3 regions of the Mesorhizobium sp. BAC0120 genome follow, and region 1 is predicted to be linked to each of the others. Evidence: predicted binding sites of a transcription regulator. Region 1 holds the regulator's gene; each other region holds the start of a gene.
What was found. Region 1 encodes LexA, which represses DNA repair genes until DNA is damaged. Its sites were predicted from a motif close to TGTTCNNNNTGTGTTCNG; they were not measured.
Positions count from the first base shown of each region.

Region 2: a site for LexA is predicted at 3,692-3,709, ahead of SAZ10_RS09305 (helicase-related protein). Genes of this name have one in related genera too.
Region 3: a site for LexA is predicted at 3,943-3,960, ahead of SAZ10_RS22675 (YifB family Mg chelatase-like AAA ATPase). Genes of this name have one in related genera too.

Region 1 is NZ_JAWRCU010000005.1:157,884-168,662, forward strand. It holds gene gltX (glutamate--tRNA ligase) at 132-1,556, opposite strand; gene SAZ10_RS13780 (ComEC/Rec2 family competence protein) at 1,829-4,207, shown strand; gene lexA (transcriptional repressor LexA) at 4,164-4,880, opposite strand; gene SAZ10_RS13790 (hypothetical protein) at 5,178-6,122, shown strand; gene glp (gephyrin-like molybdotransferase Glp) at 6,286-7,488, opposite strand; gene moaC (cyclic pyranopterin monophosphate synthase MoaC) at 7,492-7,983, opposite strand; gene trpC (indole-3-glycerol phosphate synthase TrpC) at 7,976-8,803, opposite strand; gene trpD (anthranilate phosphoribosyltransferase) at 8,811-9,821, opposite strand; gene SAZ10_RS13815 (SurA N-terminal domain-containing protein) at 9,831-10,779, opposite strand, start outside.
Region 2 is NZ_JAWRCU010000003.1:499,904-510,682, forward strand. It holds gene phaR (polyhydroxyalkanoate synthesis repressor PhaR) at 1-561, opposite strand, end outside; gene SAZ10_RS09290 (acetyl-CoA C-acetyltransferase) at 848-2,035, shown strand; gene SAZ10_RS09295 (hypothetical protein) at 2,083-2,457, shown strand; gene SAZ10_RS09300 (beta-ketoacyl-ACP reductase) at 2,480-3,202, shown strand; gene SAZ10_RS09305 (helicase-related protein) at 3,872-7,384, shown strand; gene SAZ10_RS09310 (RNA-binding S4 domain-containing protein) at 7,400-7,783, shown strand; gene fdxA (ferredoxin FdxA) at 8,038-8,376, shown strand; gene SAZ10_RS09320 (CarD family transcriptional regulator) at 8,744-9,316, shown strand; gene SAZ10_RS09325 (RNA polymerase factor sigma-32) at 9,582-10,442, shown strand; gene SAZ10_RS09330 (M48 family metalloprotease) at 10,632-10,779, opposite strand, start outside.
Region 3 is NZ_JAWRCU010000011.1:79,440-90,218, forward strand. It holds gene SAZ10_RS22665 (polyhydroxyalkanoate depolymerase) at 46-1,308, shown strand; gene SAZ10_RS22670 (transglutaminase-like cysteine peptidase) at 1,549-2,166, shown strand; gene SAZ10_RS22675 (YifB family Mg chelatase-like AAA ATPase) at 2,192-3,724, opposite strand; gene gshB (glutathione synthase) at 4,011-4,958, opposite strand; gene SAZ10_RS22685 (glycosyltransferase family 87 protein) at 5,186-6,337, shown strand; gene SAZ10_RS22690 (SGNH/GDSL hydrolase family protein) at 6,388-7,689, opposite strand; gene SAZ10_RS22695 (glycosyltransferase family 2 protein) at 7,859-9,145, shown strand; gene SAZ10_RS22700 (GtrA family protein) at 9,142-9,531, shown strand; gene SAZ10_RS22705 (GtrA family protein) at 9,613-10,779, shown strand, end outside.

The DNA of each region.
Region 1 (10,779 bases):
GCGAGGCCTGCAAATGCGCGAGATTGCTATCGCATTCGGGATTGGCTGCCAAGCGCGACGCGCACCGTAATGTTGCATCGCACAAGGTTGGGTTCAATGAATTTTAGCGATGCCTCCGGCAGCCTGGCTTACTAACCGATTTGATCGGCAATTCGGCCGAGACTTTCCTCTCGGCCAAGCACGGCGAGTACGTCGAAGACGCCCGGCGAAGTGGCCCTGCCGGTGAGCGCGGCACGTAGTGGCTGCGCCACGTTGCCGAGTTTGAGAGCCTTGCTCTCCGCAAAACTGCGAATCACGGCTTCGGTCGATGGCGCATCCCATTCACCGTGGATGTTCTCGAGCGCGACCTTTGCCCCCCTCAGGACGTCCTGCGCCGATCCTGCGACAAGCGACGCAGCCTTCTCATCGAGCTGCAACGGACGCTCGGCAAACAGGAAGGCTGCGCCGTCGGCGAGCTCGACCAGTGTCTTGGCACGCTCCTTCAGGCCACCCAATGCCGCTTTGAGCTGCGCACCGCGCCGCTCGTCGAGCCGATCGAGAATCCACCGACCGTTGTCGAGATAGGGCAGCGTCTTAACGAAGATATCGAACAGCTCGTCGCTGCTCGTCTGTCGCATATAAACGCCGTTCAACGCCTCGAGCTTCTGGAAATCGAAGCGCGCCGGGCTCTTGTTGATGTCCTCTATCTCGAACCAGCGAATCATATCGTCGAGCGCCATGATTTCCTCGTCGCCGTGGCTCCAGCTGAGGCGGGCGAGATGGTTCCTGAGCGCGGCCGGCAGATAGCCCATGGCACGATAGGCATCGACGCCCAGCGCACCGTGCCGCTTCGACAGCTTGGCGCCGTCAGCTCCGAGGATCATCGGAACATGCGCCATAACGGGCACTTCCCAACCCATCGCGTCGTAGATGATCGTCTGGCGGGCCGCATTGGTAAGATGATCGTCGCCGCGGATGATGTGCGTCACGCCCATGTCATGGTCGTCGACGACCACGGCGTGCATGTAGGTCGGCGTTCCGTCCGAGCGCAGGATGATAAAGTCGTCCAGATCCTTGTTGGGGAAACGCACTTCGCCTTGCACGCGGTCATTCACGACCGTCTCGCCTTGGGTCGGTGCCTTGATGCGGATCGCCGGCTTCACACCGGCCGGCGCCTCGGAGAGGTCGCGGTCGCGCCAGCGGCCGTCATAGCGCGGCGGTCGACCCTCGGCGCGCGCCTTCTCCCGCATCTCTTCGAGCTCGGCAGCCGAGGCATAGCAGTAATAGGCCTTGCCCATGCGGACCAGTTCCTCGGCAACCTCACGATGGCGCGGCGCCCGCTGGAACTGCGAGATCGCCTCGCCCTCCCAGTCCAGGCCGAGCCACGTCATTCCGTCAAGGATCGCAGCCGTCGCCGCTTCGGTAGAACGCTCGCGGTCGGTGTCCTCGATCCTCAAAAGCATGATGCCGCCCGTGTGGCGGGCATAGAGCCAGTTGAAGAGGGCCGTGCGTGCCCCGCCAATATGCAGGAAGCCTGTTGGCGAAGGTGCAAAGCGTGTGACGACGGGTTTTGACATTGAGGTCTCTGGGTAAGCTGCAGCCAGCCGTGACGCCGGCATCGCCATGCCTTTCCAGGCGCATGGCGTTTTCCGGCCGCTCATGTAGCATGGAAGTTCGGTGCCGCAAGGGGTGAGGGATGGCGGGCCCGGACGACCAGGTTCGGCCAAAGGTGCCGTTCGATGAACGTGCAGGGTTTGCGACGGAGCTCATGCCGGCCCCGCCTGCAAACCTCGAACGCGCTGGCAGTTTGCCGCCCGCGCCTGGTTCGGCGTTCGGCCGGACTGCAGAAGTGCGATCGAAGATCGCCCGCATGGTGCGGTGGGGGGCAGTCCCGCGGCTTGGTGGCGCCGTCCGGAATGCGATTGCGACCGAATGGGACCGCGGAACAACCTTCCTGTTCACGCCCGTTTTCCTCGCGGCGGGCGCGCTGGTCTACTTCTCGATCGACAGCGAACCCAGCTTTGCGGAACTCGGTTCGAGCGTGCTCGCGATTGCTTTTGTCACGTGGCTGGCCCGATCGCGTCTTGTGCTGCATCTGATATTATCTGCCTTGCTCTGCTTTGCTCTCGGCATGACCTTCGCGAAAGTCGAGACCTGGCGTGCGGGCACGAGGATTCTCGCGGCCGAGATTTCGACCAGGCTGACTGGTCGCGTGGCGCTGATCGAGCAGCAGGCGAATGGGCGCATCCGCCTGACGGTGGACGTTCTTGCCACCGAGCGGCCGAAGCTGAAATACGTGCCGGAGCGAGTGCGCGTCTCAGCGCAGTCGATACCCGCCGGCCTTCGGGTGGGTGAAACCGTCGTAGGAGTTGCGCGGCTTGTGCCGCCGGCTGGTCCAACGCGGCCGGGCGGCTACGATTTCTCTTTCGCCAATTATTTCAACGGGATCGGCGCCAACGGCTTTTTCTTCAGACCACCGCAGCGGGTCGCCGAGTCTCCGCCCGCCGACATGGCCACACGGTTCTTCGCACTTGTAGAAAATTTGCGTGCTGGTCTGGGCGACCGAATCCGGACGGCAATTGACGGCGAGGCGGAGGGTGAGATTGCGGCCGCTCTGATCGCTGGCGTGCGTGCGGGGATTCCCGACGATGTGAACGAGGCACTGCGGCGAACGGGTCTCGCGCACGTGCTGTCAATATCCGGCCTGCATATGGCGATCGTGGCTGGAACGATCATGACAGCGCTTCGTGCCGGCTTCGCGCTGTTTCCGTCCTTTGCATCGCGGCGGCCCGTGAAGAAATACGCTGCCGGCGCAGCCATTCTAGCGCTCGGCATCTATCTCTTCATTTCAGGCTTCTCCGTTGCGGCGGAACGCAGCTTCCTGATGATCGGCATCATGCTTGTCGCGGTGATCTTCGATCGTGCGGCGCTCAGCATGCGCAATCTCGCCATCTCTGCGATCGTCATCATCGCTGTCTCGCCGCACGAAGTCGCCGGGCCCAGTTTCCAAATGTCCTTCGCTGCAACCGCCGCGCTGATCGGTGCCTATACTTCCTGGTCTGAAAGACGACGCGGTCCGCCAGCAATTCGTTCGGACCAAGGCCTGCTCCGGAGTGGCCTGACAAAGATCATCGGTCATGCCGTAGGACTGGCCGCCACATCGCTGGTCGCAGGGACGGCGACGGCAGTATACGGTGCTTACCACTTCCAACGCGTTTCGCCGCTCAGCGTGGTGGCCAATCTTGCGGCCATGCCGATCGTGTCCGCGATCGTCATGCCCTTCGCCGTGTTCGGCATGATTTTGATGCCGTTCGGTCTCGACAAGTGGGCCTTTCTAGTGATGGGCAAGGGACTGACCGCCATGATCGTGATTGCCGAATGGATCTCCGACGTGTCGCCCATCGACGGGGTAGGGCTTGTTCCGGCAAGCGCAGTCGCCGTGCTCACTGCGGCGCTGATCGCCGCGACGGTGTCGACAACTTGGCTCAGGCTCGTTGCCGTGCCCCTGACATTCGCCGGCCTGGCGATCATCATGGAACGCAGTTTGCCCGAAGCTTTGATCTCGGAAGATGCGCGGCTGCTGACAATCCGTACCGACGATGGCGCGCTGGCTGTCAACCGAATGCGCCCGAACGGCTTCACGATCGAGGACTGGCAGCGTGCCCTTGGGAGCGAGGTTCTCACCAAGCCGAAGAACGTGGCGATCGAGGATCCTCGCCAGCTCGCCGAAACCGGCGAGGAAGCTTTCAATTGCGCAGGAAATGTCTGCGTCGCCTATTCGGTCAGTGCGGCGCAGATCGTCCATGTTTCAACCGCTGCCGAGGCACTGCCGTTTTGCGCGATCGCTCAGCTGATCGTCATCGACGACGCTACAGCAGAAAACCCGTGCCTAGAAGCCGGCCCAACCGTGCTCACCAAGCGCGATCTCGCCCGGCGAGGCAGCGCGTCAGTAAGTTTTCAGAGGCGCGCCGGTCAAATGTCCGCGGAAATCGATTTTGCGATCAGCAAGCCGTACCGGCCCTGGCATACCCATCGGGCCTTCGCGCGCGAGGCGCGGGGGCTGGCGCCATATGAGCGGCAGAAGCCGACCGAGGCCGCTGCGCAACCGAAAGCGACGACAGCCAATACGGTCCCAGCCTCTCTTAGAATCGACAATGAAGCAGCCGATGATCCGGCCGCATCGCTCAGTAGCGGCGGATCAGCCCGACCAGCCGGCCCTGCACCTTGACCCGGTCAGGCCCGAAGATCCGCGTCTCGTAGGCTGGGTTGGCGGCTTCGAGCGCGATCGAGGCACCTTTGCGGCGGAAGCGCTTGAGAGTCGCTTCCTCGTCGTCGACCAGCGCAACTACGATATCACCTGGATTGGCCGTGCTGGTGTTGCGGATGATGACGGTATCGCCGTCGAAAATCCCGGCCTCGATCATCGAATCGCCCTTGATCTCCAGCGCGTAGTGCTCGCCGCCGGAGATCATCTCCGGTGGAACCGAGATCGAGTGGGTCTTGTGCTGAATGGCTTCGATCGGCACGCCCGCCGCAATGCGGCCCATCACCGGAATGGAAACGCCGCCCCCTTCGTCGTCATTGCTGGCGATGCGCTGGCGCACCGGCTCAGGCTTGCGGCCGAGACTGCCTTCGATGACACTCGGCGAGAACTTGTTGCGCGCCGGCGCGAGGCCGGGTGCGATCGAGTCCGGGAGCCTCAATACCTCCAGCGCCCTGGCCCGATTGGGAAGCCGGCGAATGAACCCGCGCTCCTCGAGTGCAGTGATCAACCGGTGAATGCCGGATTTCGAGGCAAGGTCGAGAGCCTCTTTCATCTCGTCGAAGGACGGAGGGATGCCGGCCTCCTTGAGCCGCTCGTGAATGAACAGAAGCAGTTCGTGTTGCTTGCGCGTCAGCATTGGCGGCCCCGAGAATCAGAAGCGAAAACAAAACCAGAACAATCACTATATGTTCCAGTTGTGTTCCGCAACCGTTTAAATTTTAATGAATCCGTAAAGGGGACGTTTGCTGTATCCGGTCAACGAAGCTCTATTGCAAGGCTGGTGTCTGCAACCTTCCAGAGCGTCAGACCATCCATCCTTGCAAGTGCTGCTCTCGAACTGCCAGCGCAATCCCGGTCTTCGGGGGGCGGGCGCAGCGGATGGACAGCATACTCAAAGCTGATACAGTGAGCATTCCCGTTGCAGGAGGGGGGCATGCCTGTCACGCTGGATGGGCCGGTCGGCCTGAGGTGGCGCAAGCAGAATGTGACGAACAATCAGCGGGATCAGCAGAAGATCATTGATCTCCTCTGGTCGATCCCGACTGACAAGGGCGGAAAAAAGGGGCTGATCCTCAGCGGAATTACCGTTGCTCCGCCGCTTGCGGGGCCGAATAAATTCTGCCCACAAGTTCTTGCAGATGCGATCTGGGACTTTCAGGTCTTCTGGAAGAGCAGTGGCATCTTTCAGAACATCGACGGCGTTGTCGATCCGAACATGAACACGCTCAAGCAGTTGAACCTGCTGGCGTCCGGCGGCAGTCCGGCCCCTATCCCGCCGAATCCTGCGCCAAAACCAGTCCCGATCGAGGAGTTCGATGATTGGTATGTAACCAATCTTAGCCTAACCGGAGTCAGTGTAGCTGCCCCGATTGGAGGGGGCGCATTTACTGGCCCCATCGTGTTCGAACACCTCGGAACACCACTTGGTCGAGAGAGAGTTCAGGGCAACATGTGGATCGCTGGATTCTCGGCGGGTTTGTCCGGAGGACTTCCAGGCCTGCAGGGCAACTCGATCGCCGCGAAGGTGGTGAAGTTTCTTGCCGACAATAGCGGCTTCTCCATCGGCGACTTGCCGGCAGGAACACGGGGCATTTGCGTTGCGAAGGCGAGGACGAAACTTATGTCGACCTCCTTTTTTGGTGGATGCCTGACTCACTTCTTGAGCGCCAATGTCTTCGTCGGCGGGTACGGCGCTTGGCTTTTGTTTTTTGGCCTGCCTGCCTCCGGCAATTGGGTCGGCCGACTTGCGACAGGGGCTGTGTTTCCCGGTGATATCGGTGAGAGTGCCAAAGGATTCGCCATCATTGCGGGTGGAGGACTTGGCATCTCGCTGTCCGCCGGAGGATCGTACAATTATTTCGCCGGCGATATAAAATAGCCAAGTCGAGATGGACGCCTGTCCAGCATCGCTTCCCCGGCGCGCCGTCTGTTCGCAAGGTCGGCTCCTCACCTGATCCTCGGGATGGCGTGATCGTGCTGAGGCGAAAGCCCATTCGTCTATGACCGGACAAGCTTTTCCAGAATTTCTCTTTCAAATAATGTCAGCGTAGCATCAACACCGGAACGATGGTTCCGGCCGGTGCTGCCGGTGCGCCGGGAGGGCGGATGATAAGCCCGTTGGCATCGGCAAGAACTCTCAGCATCGAGGAATCCTGGGCGCTGAAAGGTGAAGCCACAAGACCGCCGGGACCGGATGAAACCGAGGCGCGTACATAGTCCTGGCGTTGATCGTTGTCCGCCATGGCGCTGCCGAGCACTGCCTCGCGGATGTCTGCATCGGCCGGCCGGCCCGCCAGCTTTGCAACGAGCGGCTTCAGGAAGATGTGCGCGCAGATGAGACTCGATACGGGGTTGCCCGGCAGCCCCATGATGCTCGTCCGGCCGAGCCTGCCGAACATCAGCGGCTTGCCTGGACGCATGGCAATCCTCCAGAACTCGAGCGTCATACCCTGGGCCGTCAGCACCTGATTGACAAGGTCGTGATCGCCGACCGATGCGCCGCCCAGGGTGACGACTATATCGGCTTTGGCCGCCTGTGCTTGCTCGACCCGGGCGGCGATCTCGTCGTGGCGGTCCGGCACGATGCCGAGGTCGAGGACAGCCGCGCCGGCGGCGCGAGCGATCGCGGCAGTGCCGTAGCTGTTCGATGCGACGATCTGACCGGGCCCAAGCTCACTCCCCGGCGGCAGCAGTTCGTCGCCAGTGGCAATGATGGCGACCAAGGGACGCCGGAAGACTCGCAGGCTGCCATGATTGGCCGCGGCCGCCAAGGAAAGGGCTGCCGCATCAAGTACTCGGCCGCGGTCCAGCAGCGTGTCACCCTCGACAAAATCGAGACCAGCCCGGCGAATATGGCGCCCGGCAGAGACCGTCTCCAATACCTCGATAGTACGTTCGTCCAGGCGCTTGGCATTTTCCTGGATCAGTATGGTATCGGCTCCATCGGGCACCGGCGCGCCCGTGAAGATCCGTACGGCCTGACCGGTTCTGATCCCCCCTTCGAAAGGAGCACCGGCGGGAGCAGTGCCAATGACCGCGAGCTTCGCGCCCGGCGAGAGATCGGCCGCGTGAACCGCATAGCCATCCATCGCCGAAGCCGGGAAGGGGGGGTGCGTGCGAAGCGCTTTCAGCGGCTCGGCCAGCACGCGATCCGCGCATTCGGAGATCGAAACCGTTTCCACGCCACTCGGTGCCGCGCCGAAGAGCAGCTTGCCGAGCGCTTCCTCGACGGACAGCAATCCCATTGCCTATCCTTCGCCGGCGCGGAAATCGCCTGATTTTCCGCCGGTCTTCTCGAGCAGTCTGATGCCGGAAATGACCATGCCACGGTCGATGGCCTTCGCCATGTCATAGATCGTCAGGCAGGCAACCGAAGCTGCCGTCAATGCCTCCATCTCGACACCGGTCTTGCCGGTGACCCGCGCCTGCGCGCGCACGCGCAGCCCCGGCAGCGACCGATCCGGCTCAATGTCGACCGCGACCTTGGTGAGAAGCAGAGGATGGCAGAGAGGAATCAGTTCGTGTGTTCTCTTTGCCGCCATGATGCCGGCAATACGGGCCGCGCCCAGCACATCGCCCTTCTTGGCGTCGCCGGCGAGGATCGTCTCGAGCGTGGCCGGCAGCATGATGACTGTGCCCTCGGCAATAGCAACGCGCTCCGTCTCGGCCTTTGCGCCCACATCTACCATATGCGCCTCACCTGCGGCGCCAATATGGGTGAGCCGGTCTGCCTCAGCCATGGCGGCGCGCTGCAGGTTGCTGCGCACCGGCGCCGAAGAGCAGGGTGCGAGTCGCTGTCTCGACGTCCGCCTGTCGCATCAGGCTCTCGCCGACCAGAAAGGCGTCGACGCCGTGCTGGTGAAGCCGGATGCAGTCCTCATTGGCAAAGATGCCGCTCTCCGAGACGAGGAGACGGTCCTCCGGAGCGAAGGCGGCAAGCCGTTCCGACGTTTCCAGTGACGTCGCGAAGGTTCTCAGATCGCGATTATTGATGCCGAGGAGAGGGGATCTCAGCCGGAGCGAGCGCTCCAGCTCCGCCTCGTCATGCACTTCGATTAGCGCGTCCATTCCCAGCTCGAAGGCAGCGTCTTCGAGCGTCAGCGCTTCGTCGTCGGAAAGACTTGCCATGATGATCAGTATGGCGTCAGCGCCCCAGGCACGTGCCTCGTAAACCTGGTAGGGCTCGAACATGAAATCCTTGCGCAGAGCCGGCAGCTTCGTCGCCGAACGTGCGTTTGTCAGGAATTCCGGCGTGCCTTGGAAGGATGGCGTGTCAGTGAGGACCGACAAGCAAGCGGCGCCACCGGCTTCATAGGCGCGAGCAAGCGCCGGCGGATCGAAATCCGCACGGATCAGACCTTTGGATGGGCTGGCCTTCTTGATCTCTGCAATGAGGCCGAAAACACCTTTCGCGCGCTTTGCCTGCAAGGCGACGAGAAAGCCGCGTGGCGGCTCCGCATCTCGCGCCCGCACCTTTAGCTCGTCGAACGGCACGCGCGACTTCGCAGCGGCAATCTCTTCGCGCTTGTAGGCCTCGATCCTCTTCAAAATGTCGGCCATGATCTGCCTAGTCGTTGGATGTGCGTATCAGCGCGTCGAGAACGCCCTCGGCGCGTCCTTCGTCGATGGAGCGTGCCGCGAGCACGACTCCATCCGCCAGTGAATCCGCCTTTCCGGCGACGACGAGACCCGCACCGGCATTCATCAGCACCGTATCCCGATAGGCGCCTGGGGCACCCTCGAGCAGGTTCCGCAAGGCGCGCGCGTTGAAGGCTGCGTCGCCGCCGCGCAGGTCCTCGCGCCGATACCGGGGAAATCCGACCGATTCCGGCGTGATCGAGAACGTCGTCACCGAACCGTCCACGAGCTGCGATACTTTCGTTTCGCCCGTCGTCGTGATTTCGTCAAACCCGTCGCCATGCACAACCCAGACCTTCTCGGCATCCAGTGCCTGTAACGTCTTGGCAAGTGGTTCTACCCATTCCGCTGCGAAGACGCCGACCATCTGTCTCTTTACGCCGGCGGGGTTGGAGAGGGGGCCTAACAAGTTGAAAATGGTCCGCGTGCCGAGCTCGATTCGGGTCGGACCGACATGGCGCATTGCCGGATGGTGCGAGGGGGCGAACATGAAGCCGATGCCGGCCTCGCGGATCGTGCGGCCGATTGCTTCAGGTGTGAGATCGATTTTTATGCCGAGTGCCATCAGCACGTCGGCTGCTCCTGTCTGCGAAGAAAGGCCGCGGTTGCCGTGTTTTGCGACGGGCACGCCGCAGCCTGCGATCACGAATGCCGACGCCGTCGAGATGTTGACGCTGTGCGAGCCGTCCCCCCCCGTGCCGACAATGTCGACCGCACCGTCAGGAGCTTCGACGCGCAGCATCTTCTCGCGCATCGTGGCGACGGCGCCCGAGATCTCCTCGACCGTCTCGCCGCGCACGCGCAAGGCCATCAGGAAGGCGCCGATCTGGCTCGGTGTCGCCTCACCGGACATGATCGTGTCAAAAGCCGCACGAGCCTCCTCGAAGCTGAGCGGCTTGCCGGTAGCAACCTTTGCAATATGCGCCTTGAGCTCGCTCATGTCCCCTCGTCAGAAGGCCAACGACTGCTGGATGGCGCTCTGGTTGACCGTCACCTCATATTGGGTCTGCAACTGAGCCACGAGCTGGTCGAGCAGGTCTTCCGACAGTCCTGCCGCAAATTGCCGTCTCGCCTCCTCAGGCACGGAGTCCGGCCCGGCATCGGCAGGCTCGAAGACTTCGGTGACCTTGAAGAGAATGCGCCCGTCTCCAGCAGGGTTGTGGATCGTGCCGGCGCCGCCCTGTGCAACGCCGAAGACTGCGGCCACACCCTGCCTGCCGAAGTCGGCGTCATCGGCTTCGCGCTTCAGGCCACGCTTGGTCTGCTTCTCCAGCTTCAGCTCGGCAGCGATCGCGTCGAGGTCGGCGCCGTCCTTCACCTGCTTCTCCAGGTCGGCCATCTTGGCGTCCAGTCGCTTTTCCGCCTCCGCGGCCTTCCAGTCGGCTACGACCTTGTCACGGACCTCTTCGAGGGTCCGGTCACGCGCCGGCGTAATACCTTGGACCTCGTAATAGACGTAGCCGGAAGAGCCGATGTTGATCGCCGGGTTCTCTATGCCGACCTCGCTCTCGAAGGCCTGCTTCAACAACTCGGCCGATTCCGGGATGTCGTTGACAATGGTACCGTCCGGTCGCTGCGCCTGCCTGTCTATCGCGTCGATGGTCACGACCTTGAGGTTGAGCTTGGCGGCCGCCTCAGCAAGTGTCGCGCCGCCCGCCCGAGCGTCTTCGTAGGAATCATGCGCGTCGAGCAGTATCCGGCTTGCCTCGCTTGTCGCGAGCTGTTTGCGGATCTCCTCCTTGACCTGGTCGAGCGATTTGACGACCTGCGGCGTCACGGCGGTGACACGCACCAACACCGGCCCGAACGAGCCCTTGATGACGTCGCTTACCTGGTTCGGTTGCAGCGCGAAGGCAGCGTCGGCGATCGCCGGGTCGGGCACCTGCTCCTTGGTGAAA
Region 2 (10,779 bases), on a different contig from region 1:
AGCGATCTGCGCCTTCAGTTCCTTGAGCTCGTCGGATTTTTCGTTGGTCTTGGGCTGCTCAGGCTCTGAACCCTGGGGCGCATTCGGGAACGGCGTGAAAAGGCGCATGGCGTTCTGGAACATCTCGATATTGCGGCGCGCCTGATCCTCGATCGCCTTCATCGGAGTCGCGATCTTCATCATCTCCATCGGCGACTTGCCGATGCTTGCCTTCAGCTGTTCGCGGAATCGCTCCTGTTCTTTTGAAAAGGCGATCATCGACTGCTCGAGGAAGCTCGGCACGATCATCTGCATCTGGTCGCCATAGAAAGAGATCAGCTGGCGCAGGAACGATATGGGCAGCATGTTCTGCCCATCCTTGTTCTCGAGCTCGAAGATGATCTGGGTAAGCACCGAGTGGGTGATATCCTCGCCGGTCTTGGCGTCCTGTACGCTGAAATCCTCCCCCTTCTTCACCATCTCGGCGAGATCCTCGAGCGTCACATACGTGCTCGTTCCCGTATTGTAGAGGCGGCGGTTGGCGTATTTTTTTATGACGACCGGTTCGTCTTTTGCAGGCATCCAGTATCCTCCCAGGACCTCGGCTTTTGCGTAAGCGGCCGGTAACGAATAGTGCCGTTTCGTGAGGATATGCGCAAAATCGCTGCAATTGAAAGTGAATTGTGCAGTGCGGCAAGCCCGACCATGGCGCAGATCACGCTATTTCGCGTTCTTGTGTAGCGCGAAAGCCGTTATCCTGCTTTCCTGCCCCTGATCTTCGATTTGACTCAAGTCGTGGAACGGGCAAGAAACATCTACCAGACACTCCTTATATAGGGGTGTCTTACCCGCATCCCTGGAGACCACGATGTCCATTTCCAAAGCAATTGTCGTAGCAAGTGCCGCGCGCACGCCGGTCGGCTCCTTCAGCGGCTCCTTCGCCAATACGCCGGCGCATGAGCTCGGTGCGGTCGTCATCAAGGAAGTGCTTGCGCGCGCGGGCGTTGAGGCCGCCGAGGTGGAGGAGGTGATCCTCGGCCAGGTGCTCACTGCCGGCCAGGGCCAGAACCCGGCGCGACAAGCTTCGATCGGCGCCGGCCTTCCCAAGGAAACGACCGCCTGGGGCATAAACCAGGTCTGCGGTTCGGGCCTGCGCGCAATTGCGCTGGGCATGCAGCAGATCGCGACTGGCGACGCCAAGGTCATCGTGGCGGGCGGGCAGGAATCGATGTCGCTCTCGCCGCACTGCCAGCATCTGCGCTCCGGGACGAAAATGGGGGACCTGAAGCTCATCGACACTATGATCAAGGACGGGCTCTGGGACGCCTTCAACGGCTACCACATGGGCATCACGGCGGAGAACGTCGCCCGCCAGTTCCAGATCACCCGCGAAGCGCAGGACGAATTCGCGCTCGCGTCGCAGAACAAGGCGGAGGCAGCGCAGAAGGCCGGCAAGTTCAAGGATGAAATCGTGCCGGTGACCGTCAGGGGGCGCAAGGACGACGTCGTCGTCGACCAGGACGAATACATCCGTCATGGCGCCACGATCGAGGCCATGCAGAAGCTCAGGCCCGCTTTCGACAAGGAGGGGACGGTGACGGCCGGCAACGCCTCCGGCATCAACGACGGCGCCGCGGCGGTCGTGCTCATGACGGAAGAGGAGGCAGTCCGCCGCGGGTTGAAGCCGCTGGTGCGCATCGCCTCCTGGGCGACGGCCGGGGTCGATCCGCAGATCATGGGCACCGGCCCGATCCCGGCCTCGCGCAAGGCTCTGGAGAAAGCGGGCTGGAAGGTTGGCGACCTCGATCTGGTCGAAGCAAACGAGGCGTTCGCCGCTCAGGCCTGCGCGGTGAACAAGGAACTGGGCTGGAACCCCGAGATCGTGAACGTCAATGGCGGCGCTATCGCCATCGGCCATCCGATCGGCGCATCGGGTGCCCGCATCCTCAACACGCTGGTCTACGAAATGAAGCGGCGCGGCGCGAAAAAGGGGCTCGCGACGCTCTGCATCGGCGGCGGCATGGGCGTTGCAATGTGCCTAGAGGCTCTGCAGTAAAGGAGGTCGAGACGGGCGTCGCGATCAGCTCAGAGGCGGGAAGCGGCATGGGAAAATCGGTTTACGGCAGCGCCGTCATGGCAGCCTGCGGTCTTGCCGCCGCTTCCGTTCTCGTCTGGCCCATGCCTTCGGCGGCGCAGCAGGTCGACTCGGCTGCGCTTACCGAATGCCTCGTCGCCAAGACGGCCCAAAATCACATTGATGCGATGAAGCGACTGATGATCAGCGCCCTTCAGGACGACAGCGAAAAGCTGAGAGCCGAAGCGACGAGCTACGGCAGCATCATCGTCCAGCTTGCAATCGACAACTGCAACATCCCTGCCTCACAGCTGACAGATCCGGCGGTCGACGACACCATCGCCAGATATGGCGAGAAGATCGGCGAAAAGATCATGACGGACGCTTTCACCAGGATAAAATGACGTAGAGCAACGGGAGGACAACATGGCGCGAGTGGCTCTCGTGACTGGCGGGTCACGCGGCATCGGCGCGGCCATATCGGTGGCGCTGAAGAATGCGGGCTACAACGTAGCCGCGAACTATGCCGGCAATGACGAGGTTGCGGCGAAGTTCAAGGTCGAGACAGGCATTCCCGTCTACAAATGGTCGGTGGCCGACTACGAGGCTTGCGCGGCGGGCATCAGGCAAGTGGAGGCCGACCTGGGCCCGGTCGACATCCTCGTGAACAATGCCGGCATCACCCGCGACGCAATGTTCCACAAGATGACGCGCGAGCAGTGGAAAGAGGTTATCGAGACCAACCTCTCCGGCGTCTTCAACATGACGCACCCCGTCTGGGGCGGCATGCGCGAGCGCAAGTTCGGGCGTGTCATCATCATCTCTTCCATCAATGGCCAGAAAGGCCAGGCGGGCCAAACCAACTACTCGGCCTCGAAAGCCGGCGACATCGGATTCACGAAAGCGCTCGCCCAGGAAGGTGCGCGCGCGGGCATTACCGTCAACGTCATCTGTCCGGGCTATATCGCGACCGACATGGTCATGGCAGTGCCTGAGAAGGTGCGCGAGCAGATCGTCGCTCAGATCCCGACGGGCCGGCTGGGCAAGCCGGAAGAGGTGGGGCGCTGCGTCGTCTTCCTCGCCTCGGATGAGGCCGGCTTCATCACCGGCTCGACGATTACCGCCAATGGTGGGCAGTACATCGTCTGAACGGCTAGCGGCATAGAGAACGAACGGCGCCGTCTGGCGCCGTTTTCTTTTGCGCGAGAGTCCCGTTTCGGCACGAAATCGTTAACGACGGATTTCGCATTCCTGTGGACAAGGCCGGAGCAAACTGTGAACCGTCGGTGGACGAGCTGTGCACGGCACAAGATATAGCCGTGAACGAAAAGAGAAATCGCTGCCGTGAGTGATTCGTCGCTGATTCGTTCCGCCTTTGATCGAAGCGTTAACACAGGCCCGCGAAACCGGGGCCGCCTTATTCACAGATGATTAACTTTCGTCAATGAAATCATAATTTTAGATGAAGGCGACCGGCGATGGCCGAGACCGCCGACGCAATGGTTAACGCCGGTGCGAAAAATCGCATCGACTCAACTGTTAGCCGATTCAGCATGTGGTGAGGTTTATCCACAGCCCAACTAGATATTGCGGTGAACAAAACCTGAATCCGAACGAGTCAGTGATTCGTCGCCGATTCGTTCCAGACTCGTTCCGGCGGTTAACGGGGCAACGTTTCTCGCGCGGCGTGTGAGGAATTCCGCTTGGGTTGATCGCCCAATTTCCTGTAAGTGTCGCGCCTTCGGAAGTCGCTTGCGTCGAACGCCAGCCGACCCCATCTGCGGATGATCAAGCCGAAAAGGCCATCGAAGCTTCTTCATGAATATTCAATCAAAAAGCGCCGAAGCCCTCGTCCTCTCGGGCCGCGACGTCACGGCAGTGCTCGGCCCCACCAACACCGGCAAGACCCACCTCGCCATCGAACGAATGGTGGCGCATGAGAGCGGGGTGATCGGGCTGCCGCTTCGGCTGCTCGCGCGCGAGGTCTATGGTCGCGTTTGCGAAAAAGTAGGCGCGTCGAAGGTGGCGCTGATCACCGGCGAGGAGAAGATCGTGCCGGCAGGTGCAAGGTACTCGGTCTGCACCGTCGAGGCGATGCCGCGCGAGACTGATGCCGCCTTCGTAGCAATCGACGAGGTGCAACTCGCTGCAGACCTTGAGCGGGGTCACATCTTCACCGACCGAATCCTGCATCTGCGCGGTGGTCAGGAGACGCTGCTGCTTGGCGCGGCGACCGTGCGGGGTATCCTCGAGCGGCTGCTCAAGGGCATCTCGGTCGTCACGCGTCCACGCTTGTCGCATCTTGCCTATGCCGGCGAGAAGAAGCTCACCCGCCTGCCGCGCCGCAGCGCCATTGTCGCCTTCTCGGCTGACGAAGTTTACGGCATCGCCGAATTGATCCGCCGCCAGCGCGGCGGAGCGGCCGTCGTGCTCGGCGCGCTTTCGCCACGCACCCGCAACGCCCAGGTAGCGCTCTATCAGTCCGGCGATGTCGACTACCTCGTGGCGACCGACGCGATCGGCATGGGTCTCAACCTCGATGTGGACCATGTTGCCTTCGCCCAAAAGAGGAAATTCGACGGCTATCAGTTCCGGGATCTCTCGGCAGCCGAGCTCGGCCAGATCGCCGGCCGCGCGGGGCGGCACGTGCGCGACGGCACTTTCGGGGTCACCGGTCAAGTCGATCCTTTCCCAGACGACCTTGTCGCCAAGATCGAAGGCCATGATTTCGAGCCGGTGAAGGTTCTGCAGTGGCGCACCGCCTCCTTCGACTTCTCCAGCCTCGAAGCCCTGCGCCGCTCGATCGAGATGCCCTCCCCGATCGACGGGCTCACCAGGGCACTTCCCGCTGTGGACCAGCAGGCGCTCGAACGGCTCGCTCACGATCCCGAGATCAGCGATCTCGCCACCTCACGCGAGCGGGTAGCGCTTCTGTGGGAAGCCTGCGCGCTGCCGGACTACCGCAAGATAGCGCCGGCGCAGCATGCCGACCTCATCGCATCGATCTATACTGACCTTGTTCGGCTCGGCCATGTCGACGAAAGTTACATGGCCGAACAGGTAAGGCGCGCCGATTCCACCGATGGCGATATCGATACGCTGTCGCACCGGATTGCGCAGATCCGTACGTGGACTTTCGTCTCGAACCGGCCCGGCTGGCTTGCCGATCCGGCACACTGGCAAGAAAAAACGCGTGAGATCGAGGACAGGTTGTCGGATGCGCTGCACGAGCGGTTGACGAAACGGTTCGTAGATCGCAGGACTTCCGTGCTCATGCGGCACCTTAGAGAGAATACGATGTCAGAAGCCGAAATCAGTCCCGCCGGCGCAGTGCTGGTCGAAGGGCATCACGTCGGCGAATTGCAGGGCTTTCGCTTCACGGCCGACCAGTCGGCTGGCGGTGAGGACGCCAAGGCGGTCAAAGCCGCCGCGCAAAAAGCGCTGGCGGCCGAGTTCGAGGCGCGTGCGGAGCGGTTCGCGGCTAGCGCAAACGGCGATATCGCGCTCGGCTCGGATGGAGTCCTGCGCTGGATCGGTGCGCCGATAGGCACGGTGGTTTCCAGCGACGACGTGCTGAAACCGCGCGTGGTGCTGCTCGCCGACGAACAGCTCACCGGTCCTGCGCGCGACAAGGTCGCAGCGCGGGCCGACCGCTATGTCGAATACCAGATCAATTCGCTGCTCAAGCCTCTGGTTGATCTGAAAAGCGCAGAAACGCTTTCCGGGATCGGCCGGGGGATTGCCTTCCAGCTGGTCGAGAATTTCGGCACGCTGAACCGCCGCGATATCGCCGACCAGGTCAGGTCGCTCGACCAGGAAGGGCGCGCCGCGCTCAGGCGCCTCGGCGTGCGGTTCGGCGCCTATCATATATTCATTCCCGCGCTGCTGAAGCCGGCGCCTGCCGGGCTCATCACGCTGCTCTGGGCGCTAAGCAACGACGGCAAGGACAAGCCTGGATTTGGAGACGTGGTCAACCTGCTGGCCGCCGGTCGCACCTCTGTCGTCGTCGACACAACCTTCGACCGCACATTTTATAAGCTCGCCGGCTTCCGTGTGCTTGGCCGGCGCGCCGTGCGCGTCGACATATTGGAGCGCCTTGCGGATCTGATTCGGCCGACGCTCGCCTGGAGGCCCGGACAGGGCCAGCGTCCCGACGGCGCCTTCGACGGCAGCAGTTTCACGGTCACGCCACCAATGATGTCAATCCTTGGCGCGACCGCCGACGATATGGAAGAGGTCTTGAAGGGGCTCGGCTATCGCGCCGACGCAAAGCCTGCTGCCGAGGTGAAAGCGAAGCTGGCCGCCCTCGACGAGGCGGCGCGCGCTGCCGCCGAGGCTGCAAGGGCCGCGGCGGAAGCCGCCGCCAAGGCGGAAACCGAGGCGGCCGCCCGGGCGGAGGCGGAACAGGCGGCCGCGCTGCAAGCCGAGGCGGCCGAGGGCGAAGATGCTGCGCTGGCCGGCGAAGGGGAACATATCCCGGCGCCACAAACCGGACCGATCACCGAGGAAATGGTGCAGCACGACACGGAGCCTTTCGACAGACCGGAGCTGGCCGAGCCGCCGCATCATGATCATGCCGGCGAAGCGCTCACGGTACCGGAAAGCTTCATCAGCCACGCTCATCCTGAAGAGGCTGCAGAGCTGCAGGCCGAGGCAGCCGAGGGTGAGGATGCCGCGCTCGAGGGAGCAGACGGTTTCGCGGCCCCCTCGCGGGAAGATCGCGTGCCGGCGCAAGGGATCGGGGCCGCAGGCCCTGATCTAGCCGCTCCATCTCCTGCCGCTTCGGTGGATCAGCATGTGCTGGAGGCCGATGCGGGCGAGGTTGTCTCCGCAGAGAACAGCAGCGCCGCTGCAGTACCCGCCGAACCGGTCGAAGAGCCCAAGCCGATCCTGATCTGGCGGCCCGGCCGTTTCGAGCGGCCCTCCCATCGCCAGGAAAAGCGCGGCCGCGGTCATGGCCGCTCGGCCGAGATGCGCGGCCGCGATACGAGCCGTCATGGCGAAGCGCCATCTGCCGATGGCGCCCGTCAAACGCAGCCGGGCCGGCGAGACGGACGCCCGCAACGTGAACGGGACGATGGCGGCAAGGAACGCTTCGATCGCAAGTTCGGCAAGGAGGGCCGGCGCACCGGCGACCGCCGCGAAGGCGAGCGCCGGGATGACGAGCGCAGGGGCAAGGAAGGGTTTGCTGGGCGCAACAAGAATACTCGCAATGCCGGCGAGCGCGGCAAGACGTGGTCGACCGACAAGCGCGAGGAACGTAGCCCGCGCTTTGATCCCGATTCACCTTTCGCCAAACTCGCCGCTTTGCGCGACCAGCTCAAGAAATAGGTGGCTCCTGGCCAGATGAGTGGCGAAGAACGCCAGCGCATCGACAAATGGCTGTTTTTTGCACGCGTCGTCAAATCGCGCTCTCTGGCGGCGAAGCTGGTTCAGGCGGGGCGCGTACGCGTCAATCGCGACAAGGTCGAGCAGGCCGCACACGGCGTGAAGCCGGGCGACGTGCTGACCATCACGCTCGACCGGCGCGTCCTGGTCTATCGCGTCACCGCCTGCGGAACTCGCCGCGGTCCGGCCGAGGAGGCGCGCCGGCTGTATGAGGATGTCAGCCCGCCGGCCGCCGATCGATCAGCCCCTCCGGATGCCACCCCGCCGCTGCGCGAAAGCGGTTCCGGCAGGCCGACGAAGAAGGAACGGCGCCAGACGGACAGGCTCCTTCCCGACGATTGATGGCGGGCAAGGCCGATCGGCCTGCGGCATGATCCCGGAAGTTGCAGATCCGATCATGCCCACAAAAGCTGGAGCGCGATAAATGGCTCTGTTCCATTCATCGCGCTCTGGTCGATTTCTTAGGTGATCATGTCGCGGCAAAGACGTTCTTCCATTGGCTGATAGGGCAGGATCACTGCCCTTGCCATCAACCGGCAAAGTCGCTACCTCACGCGCGACCGAGACCGGATACGGACTGCCTGGGAGCATTCCCCATGACCTACGTCGTCACCGACAACTGCATCAAGTGCAAGTACATGGACTGCGTAGAGGTTTGCCCGGTCGACTGTTTCTACGAAGGCGAGAACATGCTCGTCATCCATCCGGACGAATGCATTGATTGTGGCGTGTGTGAGCCCGAGTGCCCGGCCGATGCGATCAAGCCGGACACCGAGCCCGGACTTGAGAAGTGGCTGCAGATCAATTCCGAATACGCCGAGAAATGGCCGAACATCGCATCGAAGAAGGAGCCGCCGGCCGACGCCAAGGAATATGACGGCGTGGAAGGTAAATTCGAGAAATTCTTCTCCGAGAAGCCTGGAGAAGGCGACTGACACACGACCGCTGGTAGAACAGCTACCACCTGAATTTGCTACTCGCGTTAAGCGTCGGTCGCGCCGCGAGACGTGCTGCTTTCGTTTCCACAAGCAAATTGTTGATTCTTCCACCTTTTTGTGGTAGAAGTCTGAAACCTGCCAGTGGCACAGCATCGATTCAGGGCGCGGAAGCGTTATTCATTGCAAAGCGAAGTTCTCGTTCGGGACCAGGGCAACCTGAGCCGGTTGCGTCTTTTTTGTAGCTGGCCGGCTCAAGATTCTCCGAGGCTCTTCGCGTGCCTTGCGGCATTGATCGGGGCCGTCTGACGGCCCATTAGTTCCGTCGGCTGGGAGTGCCGGCGGCTGAACAGGAGTACAGGGCGTAATGGCAATTCAGCAGAAAAAGTCGGCGCAGCGTCATGGCTTTAAGACCGGCGAGTTCATCGTTTATCCGGCGCATGGCGTCGGCCAGATCGTGGCCATCGACGAGCAGGTAGTGGCGGGCCATTCGCTCGAGTTGTTCGTCATCGATTTCCAGAAGGACAAGATGCGGCTCAAGGTGCCGGTGGCAAAGGCGACCTCGATCGGCATGCGCAAGCTGTCCGAGACCGATTATGTCGACCGTGCGTTGAAAGTCGTGCAGGGCCGCGCACGCGTCAAGCGCACCATGTGGTCGCGCCGCGCGCAGGAATATGATGCCAAGATCAACTCCGGTGACCTGATCTCGATCTCGGAAGTCGTACGTGATCTCTATCGCGCCGACAACCAGCCCGAGCAGTCCTACTCCGAGCGCCAGCTCTACGAGGCTGCCCTCGACCGCATGGCGCGCGAAATCGCTGCCGTGAACAAGATGTCGGAGACCGAGGCGGTTCGCCTGATCGAGGTCAATCTCAACAAGGGCCCGCGTCGTGGCGCCAAGGCCGACAACGAAGAGACGGAGCAGGAAGAGGCGGCGTAAGCAAGGGCCTCTCTTCGGCACTACGCGTTCGAGACCCGGCCACCGCGCCGGGTCTCTGCTTTTAGGGCCCAGGAATCGGACTCCTCCAAGGGCTTCAAAATAGCGGCACTAATCCGAAAGTCCTATCCGGAGCTTGGAACGATTTCCCTCCGCAAGCGTTCGGGATTCAGCAGGGTTGCGTTCCGGCGTCGGACCCAGGTCCAGCCGAAGGATGTGACTTGCGATAGCCTTAGTTATTCTCATCTCGCAAAATCGGGGGTTCTCGATGAGGGACGACCTGGCCAAGCGAAGCTTGATCCGCGCTGCTTTGGCAGCGCCTTACCTGGACAGGGAGGAGGAACGGGACCTTGCCGTGCGATGGAAGGAAGACGGCGACCAGCAGGCGCTGAACCGTATTGCCACAGCCCATATGAGGCTGGTGATCTCCATGGCGGCCAAGTTCCGTCATTTCGGCTTGCCGATCGGTGATTTGATCCAGGAGGGCCATGTCGGCCTGCTCGAGGCGGCCGCACGGTTCGAGCCGGAGCGAGAGGTCCGCTTCTCAACCTATGCCACATGGTGGATCAGGGCCTCGATCCAGGATTATATCCTGCGCAACTGGTCGATTGTGCGCGGTGGCACCAGCTCGGCCCAGAAAGCCCTGTTCTTCAACCTGCGCCGTCTGCGGGCACGGCTTGCGCGGGGGCCGGAAACGCGTTCTTCGACATCGTTGTACGAGGAGATATCGACCACCCTCGGCGTCCCCATCGCTGATGTGGCGATGATGGATTCCCGCCTGTCCGCGCCGGACACATCGCTCAACGCTCCGCTGGTCGACGACACCGCTGCGGACCGCATGGATTTCCTTGTCTCCGACGAGCCTCGTCCGGACGAGATCGCCGAAGAGACGATCGATGTGGAGCGCCGCTCGATATGGCTCAACGATGCGCTCGGCGTGCTCAACCCGCGCGAGCTTCAGATCATTCGCGAGCGCCGGCTCAAGGACGAAGGCGCCACGCTGGAATCGCTCGGCGAGACAATGGGCATCTCCAAGGAGCGCGTGCGCCAGATCGAAAGCCGGGCCATGGAGAAGCTGAAATCGGCCCTGGTGAAGGCCAACCCTGCCTTCGTCTCGCAATCGGCCTGACCAAGCCGTGCGGCAATTCGATTGACGCAGCCGCAGATTCGTTGGCGGACTGGCGCGGCCTGACACTTTGACCGTCGGCGCCGCCCCATCTGCCTGCCGGCATCTTCTCCCGCAAGCAAACCTACATCACATCGCCAGGCATCAACCGCAGTCAGGCTGAGAGGGCGCAATCGGTTGCTTGGCGCCCGCTCAATACTGATCGGTGATGATCTTCACCTTCTGACCAGCCGACAGGCTGGCGCCGGGGGCGAGCTCGTTGAGGACACGGAACAGCTCGAGCTTCTTGTCGACGCCGCTCATCGCGGCCGCCACCGAGCCGACCGTCTGACCGGCCTGC
Region 3 (10,779 bases), on a different contig from region 1:
TAACTTTTGCATGTTAACGATCTCGTGGCGTGACCGGAGCTTCCCATGTTCTACCAGCTCTATGAAATGAACCACGCCGCGCTGCAGCCGGCGCGGGCCTACGCCGACGCGATCAGGCTGCTCTATTCCAGTCCGCTCAATCCCTTCTCACACACTGAGCTCGGCCGCTCCGTCGCGGCCATGGCCGAACTCTTCGAGCGCTCGACGCGCCGCTACGGCAAGCCGGAATTCGGCCTGAAGACCACCACCGTCGATTGGAAGACCGTCGAGGTGAGCGAGAAGGTCGTCTGGAAGCGCCCCTTTTGCAATCTCATTCATTTCGAGCGCGCTCTGCCTGCGGACCGGCAGGCCGATCGCAAGCTGCTGATCGTGGCGCCGATCTCCGGCCACTACGCCACGCTGCTCCGCGGCACGGTGGAGGCGATGCTGCCGCACGCGGATGTCTACATCACCGACTGGGCAGACGCCCGCATGGTCCCGGTGACGGACGGCAAGTTCGACCTCGACGACTACATCGATTATTTGATCGACATTTTCCATACGCTCGGGCCCGACGTTCAAGTGATGGCGGTCTGCCAGCCGTCCGTGCCCGTTCTGGCGGCCGTCGCATTGATGGAAGCACGCGGCGATCGCCTGGTCCCGGCGACGATGACGCTGATGGGCGGCCCCATCGATACGCGCCGCAACCCGACAGCGGTCAACCAGCTTGCCGAGGAGCGCGGCATCGATTGGTTCCGCGAAAACGTCATCATGCAGGTGCCGTGGCCGGCGCCCGGCTTCATGCGCGACGTCTATCCGGGCTTCCTGCAGCTTTCCGGCTTCATGAGCATGAACCTCGACCGGCATATCATCGCCCACAAGGACTTCTTCATGCACCTCGTGAAGAACGACGGCGACAGTGCCGAGAAGCACCGCGACTTCTATGACGAGTATCTGGCGGTGATGGATCTCACTGCGGAATTCTACCTGCAGACGGTCGAGACTGTGTTCGTGCGCCACGCACTGCCGAAAGGTGAAATGACGCATCGCGGCGAGAAGGTCGACCCGGCAGCCATCCGCAGCGTCGCGCTTTTGACTGTCGAGGGCCAGAACGACGATATTTCCGGCGTCGGCCAGACCCGAGCCGCGCACGACCTCTGCGTCAACATCCCCGACAATATGCGCGCGCACTATTTGCAACCGGCTGTTGGTCATTACGGCGTCTTCAACGGCTCGCGCTTCCGTTCCGAGATCGTGCCGCGCATACTGGATTTTCAGGCGAGCTATGGGCGCAGCCGCAAACGGTCGACGCCGCGCCTGGTCTCGTGATCTGGTCTCGTGATTTCGAAAGGCTGCCTGACTCCGCTTCGCAAGGCGCAGGCGCCTGGGCCCCTGGAGCATTCTTGCAGCCGGCCCGGAATTATCCGAGCGTCAGCCCCTCTCGCCTCGGCTTGTTGTTGCAAAATGGCCGCGATCCCGAACGCGGTAACCATCATCCCAACGGATTACTTGTCTTTTGCCGGCAATTCGCATTTAACGCTTTGTTAATAAGTGGCGAGGGTCGGGGGCATGTTCCGCTCGAAAGCTTCCCGAAGGCCGCAGGTGCTGGCGTTCGGGTTGATGATGATGGTGGTGTCGGGGGCTCCTGCCGCCGAAAGGTCGTCGGCAATGCTGACCGGCGGGCTCACCTCGCAACCCATTGGCCACTACGAATTCTGCAAGGCAAATCCGGCGGAATGCTCGATCAAGCTGCGCGACCCCGGCCCGCTGCACCTCACGGAGGCCGCCTGGAAGGAGATCGACAGCGTCAACACGCTTGTCAACACGAGCGTGAAGGCGATGAGCGATCTCGATCACTACGGCAAGGACGAAGTGTGGGCCTATCCTGATGACGGCTATGGTGATTGCGAAGACTATGCGCTGGAGAAGCGCCGCAAGCTCTCCCAAGAGGGCATCTCGCTCTCGGACCTCCTGATCACTGTCGTGCGCAAGCCGGACGGAGAAGGCCACGCGGTGCTGACCGTCCGGACCGACCAGGGCGACTACATCCTCGACAACCTCAGCGAAACGGTGAAGCCTTGGGAGGCAACCGGCTACCGCTATCTCAAGCGTCAGTCGACCAACCATACCGGTCGCTGGGTGTCGATCCGCGAAGACTCCGCTCCGCTGGTCGGCTCGGTTCAGTGAGGTCGCTGACGAACCTGCTCCCGCCTCACGCTGCCTGCGCGAGCCTTTCTCCGGTCATACGATAGGAAATCGCTTCGGCGAGGTGAATGCGGCCAACCTTCTCGCTGCCGTCGAGATCGGCGAGCGTGCGCGCCACCTTTAGGACGCGGTGATAGGCCCGGGCGGAGAAGCCGAGCTTTTCGCTCGCATCGCGCAACAGCGTCACCCCCGCAGCGTCAGGCGCCGCCATCTCCTCGACGACCGAGGTCGGCGCCTGCGCATTGGTTGTGATGCCGCCAAGTCCGAGCGCCGCGAAGCGATCGCGCTGGATCGTGCGGGCTTGCGCGACACGCGTCGCGACCGTTGCGCTCTTCTCAGCACTTGCCGGCTTGATCAGGTCGCTGGCCGAGACTGCCGGCACCTCGATGCGCAGGTCGATGCGGTCGAGCATCGGGCCGGAAATGCGCGCCTGGTAGTCGGCCTGGCAGCGCGGTCCGCGCAGGCAGCGATAGCCCGGCTCGCCGGCCATGCCGCATCGGCACGGGTTCATAGCAGCAATCAGCTGGATGCGCGCCGGATAGGAGACGCGGCTGTTGGCGCGCGCGATCACGCACTCGCCGGTTTCGAGCGGCTGCCTGAGCGAATCGAGCACCTGCGGCGGGAACTCCGGCAGCTCGTCCAGGAATAGCACACCGTGATGCGCAAGCGAGGCCTCTCCCGGTCGGACGCGCAGGCCGCCGCCGATCAACGCCGCCATCGAGGCCGAATGGTGCGGGGCGCGGAACGGACGCCGGTTGGTGAGCTTGCCTTCGGCGAGCTCGCCGGCCACCGACGCGATCATCGAGACTTCGAGCAGCTCGCGTGGCGAGAGTGGCGGCAGGATCGAGGGCAGCCGCTGCGCCAGCATCGATTTCCCCGATCCCGGAGGGCCTACCATCATCAGATTGTGCCCGCCGGCGGCAGCGACCTCCAGCGCGCGCTTGGCGCTCTCCTGTCCCTTGATGTCTGCAAGGTCCGGCAGGTCACCTGCGGGCTGATGGATCTTTGCCTCGGGCCGCGCGATCAGCTGCGTGCCGCGGAAATGGTTGGCGATGGCGATCAGGCTGCGCGGCGCAATGATGTCGATGTCCGACCCTGCCCAGGCTGCCTCGGGCCCGGATGCGGCCGGGCAGATCAGACCCTTCCCGGCCGCGTTCGCGCCCATTGCTGCCGGCAAAGCGCCGGCGACCGGCGCGATCGTGCCGTCGAGCGACAGCTCGCCCAATACCACATAACCGGCCAGCGCATCGCCGGGAATCGCGCCCAGCGCAGACATCAGGCCGAGCGCGATCGGCAGATCGTAGTGGCTGCCTTCCTTCGGCAGATCGGCAGGCGCGAGATTGACCGTCACCTTCTTCGCCGGCATGGACAGGCCGGAAGCGTGGAGGGCGGCCTGCACCCGCTCGCGGCTCTCGGCGACGGCCTTGTCGGGCAGGCCGACGATGTGGATGTTCTTCTTCCCGGGCGCCACCATCACCTGCACATCGACAGGTACCGCCTCGATGCCCTGAAACGCGATCGTCTGAACGCGCGAGACCATGCCGCCCCCTCATGCTGCATGATCCCGAAAAGTCGCAGACTTTTCGGACAAGATCATGCCGTAAGATCTCGAGCATGATCCCGAACCGAAGATCAGCGCAGCAAAAGAGCTGTGGGCCTCTCGGATAAGATCATGCTGCGAAAACAAATCCCGCGATTGCCGCGCGGAACAGGTTTACCTGCACGGAAGGCAAACAAGCATAGTTCCGTGAGCAAATCAAGAACAAGACGAGAACATACCGCTGCCCGGCAGCCAATCTGGCTCGCGTCGAAGGCGGAACGCCGGATCAGCCCGAGGCCAGCTTTCTCTCCACCGCATCCCAGAATAGCGCGGCAGCATCGTCTCCGCCGAAGCGGGCGATCTCACGGATGCCGGTCGGCGAGGTGACGTTGATCTCGGTCATGTAGTCGCCGATCACGTCGATGCCGACCAGGATGAAGCCGCGCCGCCTCAGCTCCGGGCCGATGCGCGCGCAGATCTCGCGCTCGCGCTCCGTCAGGTCCGTCTTCTCGGCGCGGCCGCCTATATGCATGTTCGAGCGCGATTCGTGCTCGGCGGGGACGCGATTGACGGCACCGACTGGTTCGCCGTCGATCAGGATGATGCGCTTGTCGCCCTTGCGCACCTCCTTGAGATAGCGCTGCACGATGTAGGGCTCGCGGAACATCTGCCCGAACATCTCGAGCAGGGAGGCAAGGTTGCGGTCGGCCTCGGCGAGGTGAAAGATGCCGGCCCCGCCATTGCCGTAGAGCGGCTTGATGATGATGTCGCCATGCTTGCGGCGGAAGGCTGCGACCTCTTCAGGATCCTTGGTGATCAGCGTCTCCGGCATCAGCTCGGCAAATTCGGTGACGAAGATCTTCTCGGGGCTGTTCCTCACCCAGACCGGATCGTTCACCACCAGCGTCTTCGGGTGAATGCGTTCGAGAATATGCGTGGTGGTGATGTAGTTCATGTCGAAGGGCGGGTCCTGGCGCAGGAGCACCACGTCCATCTCCGACAGATCGGTGCGCGCCGGCTCTCCGAGCGAGAAATGGTTACCCTTCTCTTCGCGCAGTCGCATTTCCTCGACACGTGCGAAGACCTTGCCGTTGTCGAAGGTCAGCCGGTCGGGCGTGTAGTGGAACAGCTGGTAGCCGCGCCGCTGCGCCTCGAGCGACAGCGCGAAGGTCGTGTCGCCGGCGATTGTGATCGTCGAGACGTGGTCCATCTGCACAGCGATCTTGAGCGACATGAGGTCTTCCCTGCAATGCGTTGGCTTTCGCGGCAAGCATGTATCGCGTCGGCAGCGGCCTGCCAATCACCAGGGTGACCCGAAGTGCCAGCCGGACATCGCCCCCCTAACCGAATCGACACGTTTTCTCGCCAGACTGGCCACTGACCAGCCAATGCCATCGGCCGACGACAGTGACCGACTACGCCGCAAAATCGCGACAGCAAGGAGCCGCCGGAGAAACCAGCATGGCCGGAGCGGAGCATAGGCTAAAGTTTGCCCTGCTGGTACTCGGAGCCGTTCATCTCGTCGGTTTCTGCATCGTCAAATACGGCGAGACCGTCGGAATCGCCGGCCGGCTCTATCCCGACGGCACTCCCGTCGGCGGCGATTTCATCAATTTGTGGACCACGGCCAAACTCATTCTCGCGGACCGGACTGCGGATATCTATCAAGTCGGCAGGTTCATGGCTTACGAGCGGACGTTCGTAGATGGAGCGGATATCGGCCTGCGCTTGTGGGCCTATCCGCCGCTGTCGCTGCTGTTCGTCTGGCCGTTCGGCTTGCTCGGCTACTATGCAGCGCTGGCGGTATGGTCCGCCATCGGCCTTATCGTGTTGACGACCGGCGCACGACGCTTCGGTTTCGACCGCCTTGAGATCGCAATCCTTCTGACCTCCCCAGCTACCCTCTTGAACCTATACTTCGGACAGACCGGCAGCCTTGCGACCGGCCTCCTTCTGCTGGCTCTTTCGCCGCGCCCGGGACGCGACCCGGTTTCTGCTACGGCTGGCGCGCTGCTGACGATCAAGCCGCAGTTCGGTTTTCTGCTGCCGCTTCTCTGGGCCTTCCAGGGCCGATGGCGGATGATCGCGTGGACGGCCGTGATTGTCATCGGCCTGATTGCCCTGGCTGCCGCATTGTTCGGTCCGGAGCCATGGCGCGACTATCTCAACGATACACTGCCCACCCTGGGGACCCTCGAGCGGGCTGGCAGCGGCCCCTTCATGACGATGATCCCCTCGATGTTCATGTCGTTGCGCATCGTCACAGGCAACTCATCGCTGGCGTCTTCAGTCCACGCAGGCTTCGCCGCGCTGGTCCTCATCGTGCTCGTCATCCGATTTTGGCAGGTGAAGGACGGCGTTCGACGTAGTGCGATGCTGCTGATCGCAACGGTGCTGATGACGCCCTACTTGCACAATTACGACCTGGCGCTGCTGCTTTGCGGGGCATTGCTGATGGTCCGTCGCTTCGGTTCGAGGGAAGGGCCTGCTTCCTTCTTCGCGGGCTTCTTAGTGATCGCGGCATGGGCGCTGCCGCAGATTGTTGTTCTATTGAATGCGATCGGAGCTCCGATCTCGCCGCTTCTTATCCTGCCACTGTTATTGCTGGCATAGGCCTTCTCGGGCGGGCGCTTGGGCCGAGCCAGAGCGCCCGCAGGCCGAGCTCATTGGGGCTTCGCGAGCAGCTTGAGGTCGATCGATGCGGCCATCGCCTCATAGCCTGCCTTGTTCGGATGCAGGTGGTCGCCCTTGTCGTACTCGGCCTTGCTGTAGCCCGGTTTCTGCGGATCGACGATCACCTTGTCGAAGTCGATGACGCCGTCGAACGCGCTGCTGCTGCGGATGAAGTCGTTCACCGCCAGCCGAATCTTTTCCTTCTCCGGCGTATAGTATCCGTCGAACGGGCCGCCCTTGAAGGCATCGCCGAAGGGCGTCAGCGTCGCACCGATGATGCGCATGCCGTCGTCATGCGCCCTTGCGATCAGCTGCTTGTAGCCGGCGATGATGTCTTCGGCCGTTGGCTCGGGATCGTTGGGCGCCAGGCCACAACCCGGCCAGCCGATGTCGTTGATGCCCATCATCAGGACGACCGTGTCGGCATAGGGCTGGCTCAGCACGTCGCGCTCGAAACGGGCGAGCGCATTGGTGCCCATCCTGTCCGAGAGCACCTTCGCACCGGAAATGCCCTGGTTCAGCACCGCCACCGGGGCGCCGCCGGCCTCCTTCAGCCGCTCGGCAAGATGGTCCGGCCACCTGTCGTTGCCGTCCACCGTCGAGCCGTCCCCATCTGTGATGGAATCGCCGAAGGTGACGATCGCTCGCGCATCGGCAGGGGCATCCACCAGGATCTCCGACAGGAACACCCGTTGCGTCTGCTTGGAGTCGGGCTTCAGTTCCGGGTCCGCCACCTTGTTCCCGACCGCTACGAATGCCGTCTCGTGCCCGTCCCAATGCATCGTGTCGGTCGGCGCAGTTTCCGGGAAGTACAGGCTGACGGAAAGCTTCGAAAGCGGAGCCACCGTCAACTCGACCGGGTCGCTGACGACCGGCGCGCCAGGGGGAATGGTAATTGAGCCCGTGCCGCCGAATGTCAGGGCCCGATCGGAGCCCGGCTGAACGTTCGGGCCTTCCGCCGTAAGCCCGATATGAGCCGCGCCGATTTTTAGCGGCACCTTGCCGTATTCGTTCGAGAGGACGACGCGCACCTTGTTTCCACCGATGCTGGCACGGGCAACCTGTCGGATTGTCTGCTGATAGAGATTGCTCGGAAAGCCCAGAGGGAGGGGAAAGTCCGACGTCCAGGCGGGCTGGGCGCTGGCTGTCCAAGTGCCGATCCAGCCCGCCTTGTCCGCAGCGCTTCCATGTGCCGTGAAGGCCAAGGAACTGCCCAGGGCGATTGCTGACGCGAAGAGCAGTCTTCTGCAGGCGGCACGACATGGGAATGCATTTGCGATGACGTCATGCATCGAATTCTCCTCCCTGAAGTTTCGCAATCCTGTCTGTCTCCGCCCTCGATGAATTGAGGCGGATGCCATCATCTTCGCCATGCCTGCCGCAGCGGCAATCGCGACATTCGTCTAATGAAGGTTTCTTAAGCTTTGCCGGCCACAATGCCATCCGGGACTCGGAGAATGAGTGCGTCGCACGGAAAAAGCGCTGGACAAAACCGAGATGAACGTTGTTGCCCCTTTGGGGGAGATCGCCCCGGAAACGGTCGAGCTGACGATCCTGATGCCTTGCCTCAATGAGGCCGAGACGCTGGCGGCCTGCATACGCAAGGCCAAGTATTTCCTCAGCGAGGAAGGCGTCGCCGGTGAAGTGCTTGTCGCCGACAATGGCAGCACGGACGGCTCCCAGCAGATCGCTGCCGCCTTGGGTGCCCGTGTCGTCAACGTGGCCAGGAAAGGCTATGGGGCGGCTCTGCTCGGCGGCATTGCGGCCGCTCGCGGGCGTTTCATCGTCATGGGCGACGCCGACGACTCCTACGACTTCTCGACGCTTGGCGCTTTCCTTGATCATCTGCGCGACGGCGCCGACCTGGTTATGGGCAACCGCTTTATGGGCGGCATCGAGGCCGGCGCCATGCCGCCGCTTCACAGATATCTCGGCAACCCGGTGCTCTCCTTTCTCGGCCGGCTGTTCTTCCGCATCGGGACCGGCGATTTCCATTGCGGGCTGCGCGGGTTCAATGCCGAGGCGATCCGCGCGCTCAATCTGCAGACAACCGGCATGGAGTTCGCCAGCGAAATGGTGGTGCGTAGCGCGCTAGCCGGCCTGCGCATCGAGGAGGTGCCGACCGTACTGAGACAAGACGGTCGCAGCCGGCCGCCGCATCTGAAGACGTGGCGCGACGGTTGGCGCCATCTCAAATTCCTGCTGATGTACAACCCGCGCTGGCTGTTCTTCATCCCTGGCGCTACGCTGTGCGGACTTGGCGGATTTCTGGCCCTCGCGCTTCTGTTCGGACCGCTGCGCCTTGCCGACAACCTTTCGCTCGACCTCAATACTTTCGTTGCCGCATGCTTCATGGCGATGACCGGGGTTCAGCTCATCACATTCGGCGTGCTGTCGCGCTACTACGCTGCGATCACCGGCATCCTTCCGGACAATCCACGCTCGGACTGGCTGACCAGGGTCATCAGCACCGACCGACTCGCAGTCGATGCCGGCATATGCTTCCTCGGCGGCGTTCTCTTCTTCGGCTATGCGATGGTCAAATGGGCGAGCCTCGGCTTCGGCCCCCTCACAGATGCTGAGATTCCGCGCGTCGTCGTGCTAGGCCTGACACTGATCGTGATCGCCTTCCAGATGTTCTTCTCGGCTTTCCTGCTCGGGATCCTGGAGATCCCCGTGAAACGTTCGAAGCTCGATGACACCCCCGTCGCCCTGCGTGGAGCCGGCCAAAGGGCGTTTGCGCAATGATCCGCGCCCTTGCGGGCGTGCGCCTGGTCCGGTTTGTAATGGTGGGCGTAGGCGCGGCCTGCTTGGTTTTCGTGCTCAGCTTCCTGCTGGTCTCGATGGGACTGTCGCCGTTCTCAGCAAGCGTGCTCGCCTATTCCGTGGCTTTTGCCATCGCTTATACGGCGCACCGCAGCTGGACCTTCGGCGACCGGCAGCATCACGGCAATTCCTTCCGCCGCTATCTCGCCCTCCAGGCGGGATGCGCCATATTCTCCGGCCTTGTCTCGCACGCAGCTGTCGAGTGGCTCGCCATGTCGCCGCTCGCCATGTCGATGGCGACGACCATCGCAGCGGGCGGGGCGAGCTACATGGTTTCGTCGAGTTGGGTTTTCCCGTATCGCGGCTGACGAAACCCCACGCTTTACGGTCTGTTCAAGCTGCAGGGCTACATTGGGCGCTCGCCAACAGGACGCCCCAATAGGACGCCAATGACCGCTCTCGACACAGCAACGCCTGAAAGGCTCGAACCGTGGGAACCTTGGCGAGCCGATTTCGTGCCCGCCGCCATCGTCGCGCTCATCATGCTCGGCTTGTATGCCGTGCAGGGCTTTTCGACGCTCTCCGACTCGCACGGCGACAATGACAGCCTGCTGCGGCTGGTCGAGGTCCGCGATTTGATTGCGGGCCAAGGCTGGTATGACCTGCATCAGTACCGCATGGGCCCCGCCGGCGGCTTCGTGATGCATTGGTCGCGGATCGTCGACACGCCGATCGCTGCCATCATCCTCGCCGCGTCCGCCCTGACGGGCAGCATGGCACGGGGCGAGACCGTCGCCCTCGTCCTGTGGCCGACAATTCTGCTGGTGCTCGCCATGACATTCATCGTCAGGATCGCGCGGGCGCTTGGCGGCGAATGGTCGCTTCTACCGGCGCTCTTCGTCGGCGGCGGCACGCTGTATTATATCGGTGTCTTCGCGCCCGCCGATATCGATCATCACAATGTCCAGCTCGTGCTGACGCTCGCGGCGCTCAGCGCGCTCGTTGCCGGACGAGGCTCTGGATCAGAAGGCTTTGCATCGGGGCTGGCAGCAGGCGTTGCGTCTGCGCTGATGCTGGCGGTGGGCATGGAGACTTTGCCCTATGTCGCCGTGGCCGGGCTTGCCGCCGCAATCGGGTTTCTCGTCCGCGGCGACGAGGAGGCACATAGGGCATGCGGCTTCGGCTTGGGATTGGCCGGTCTCGGAATAGTGGCTTTCATAGGCACCGTGCCACCCGATGCGTGGCTTGCGCCGCAATGTGACGCCTATTCGACCCCGCAATTCACTGTCGCACTGATTGCCGGCGTCGGCCTGGCGATCGCCTCCGGCATCCGATCGCTGGGCAAGACACTGCTCAGCCGCTTCGTCAGCCTTTGTTTCTTGGGCATCGCCGTCGGCGCCATCACTGTGGTCTTCTTCCCGCAATGCGTGGCCGCACCCTATGCCGGCGTCGACCCGAAGTTCCAGAAGTTCTGGCTCGATGCCATCGAAGAGGCGCAGCCCTTCTGGAAGCTCGCCATGAAGGATCCGGCGATGGCGATGGGCTATTACGTGACGCCGTTGATCGGTCTCGTCATTCTGGCCCTGCGCGTTTGGAGAAGGGGTGCTGCTCGCACC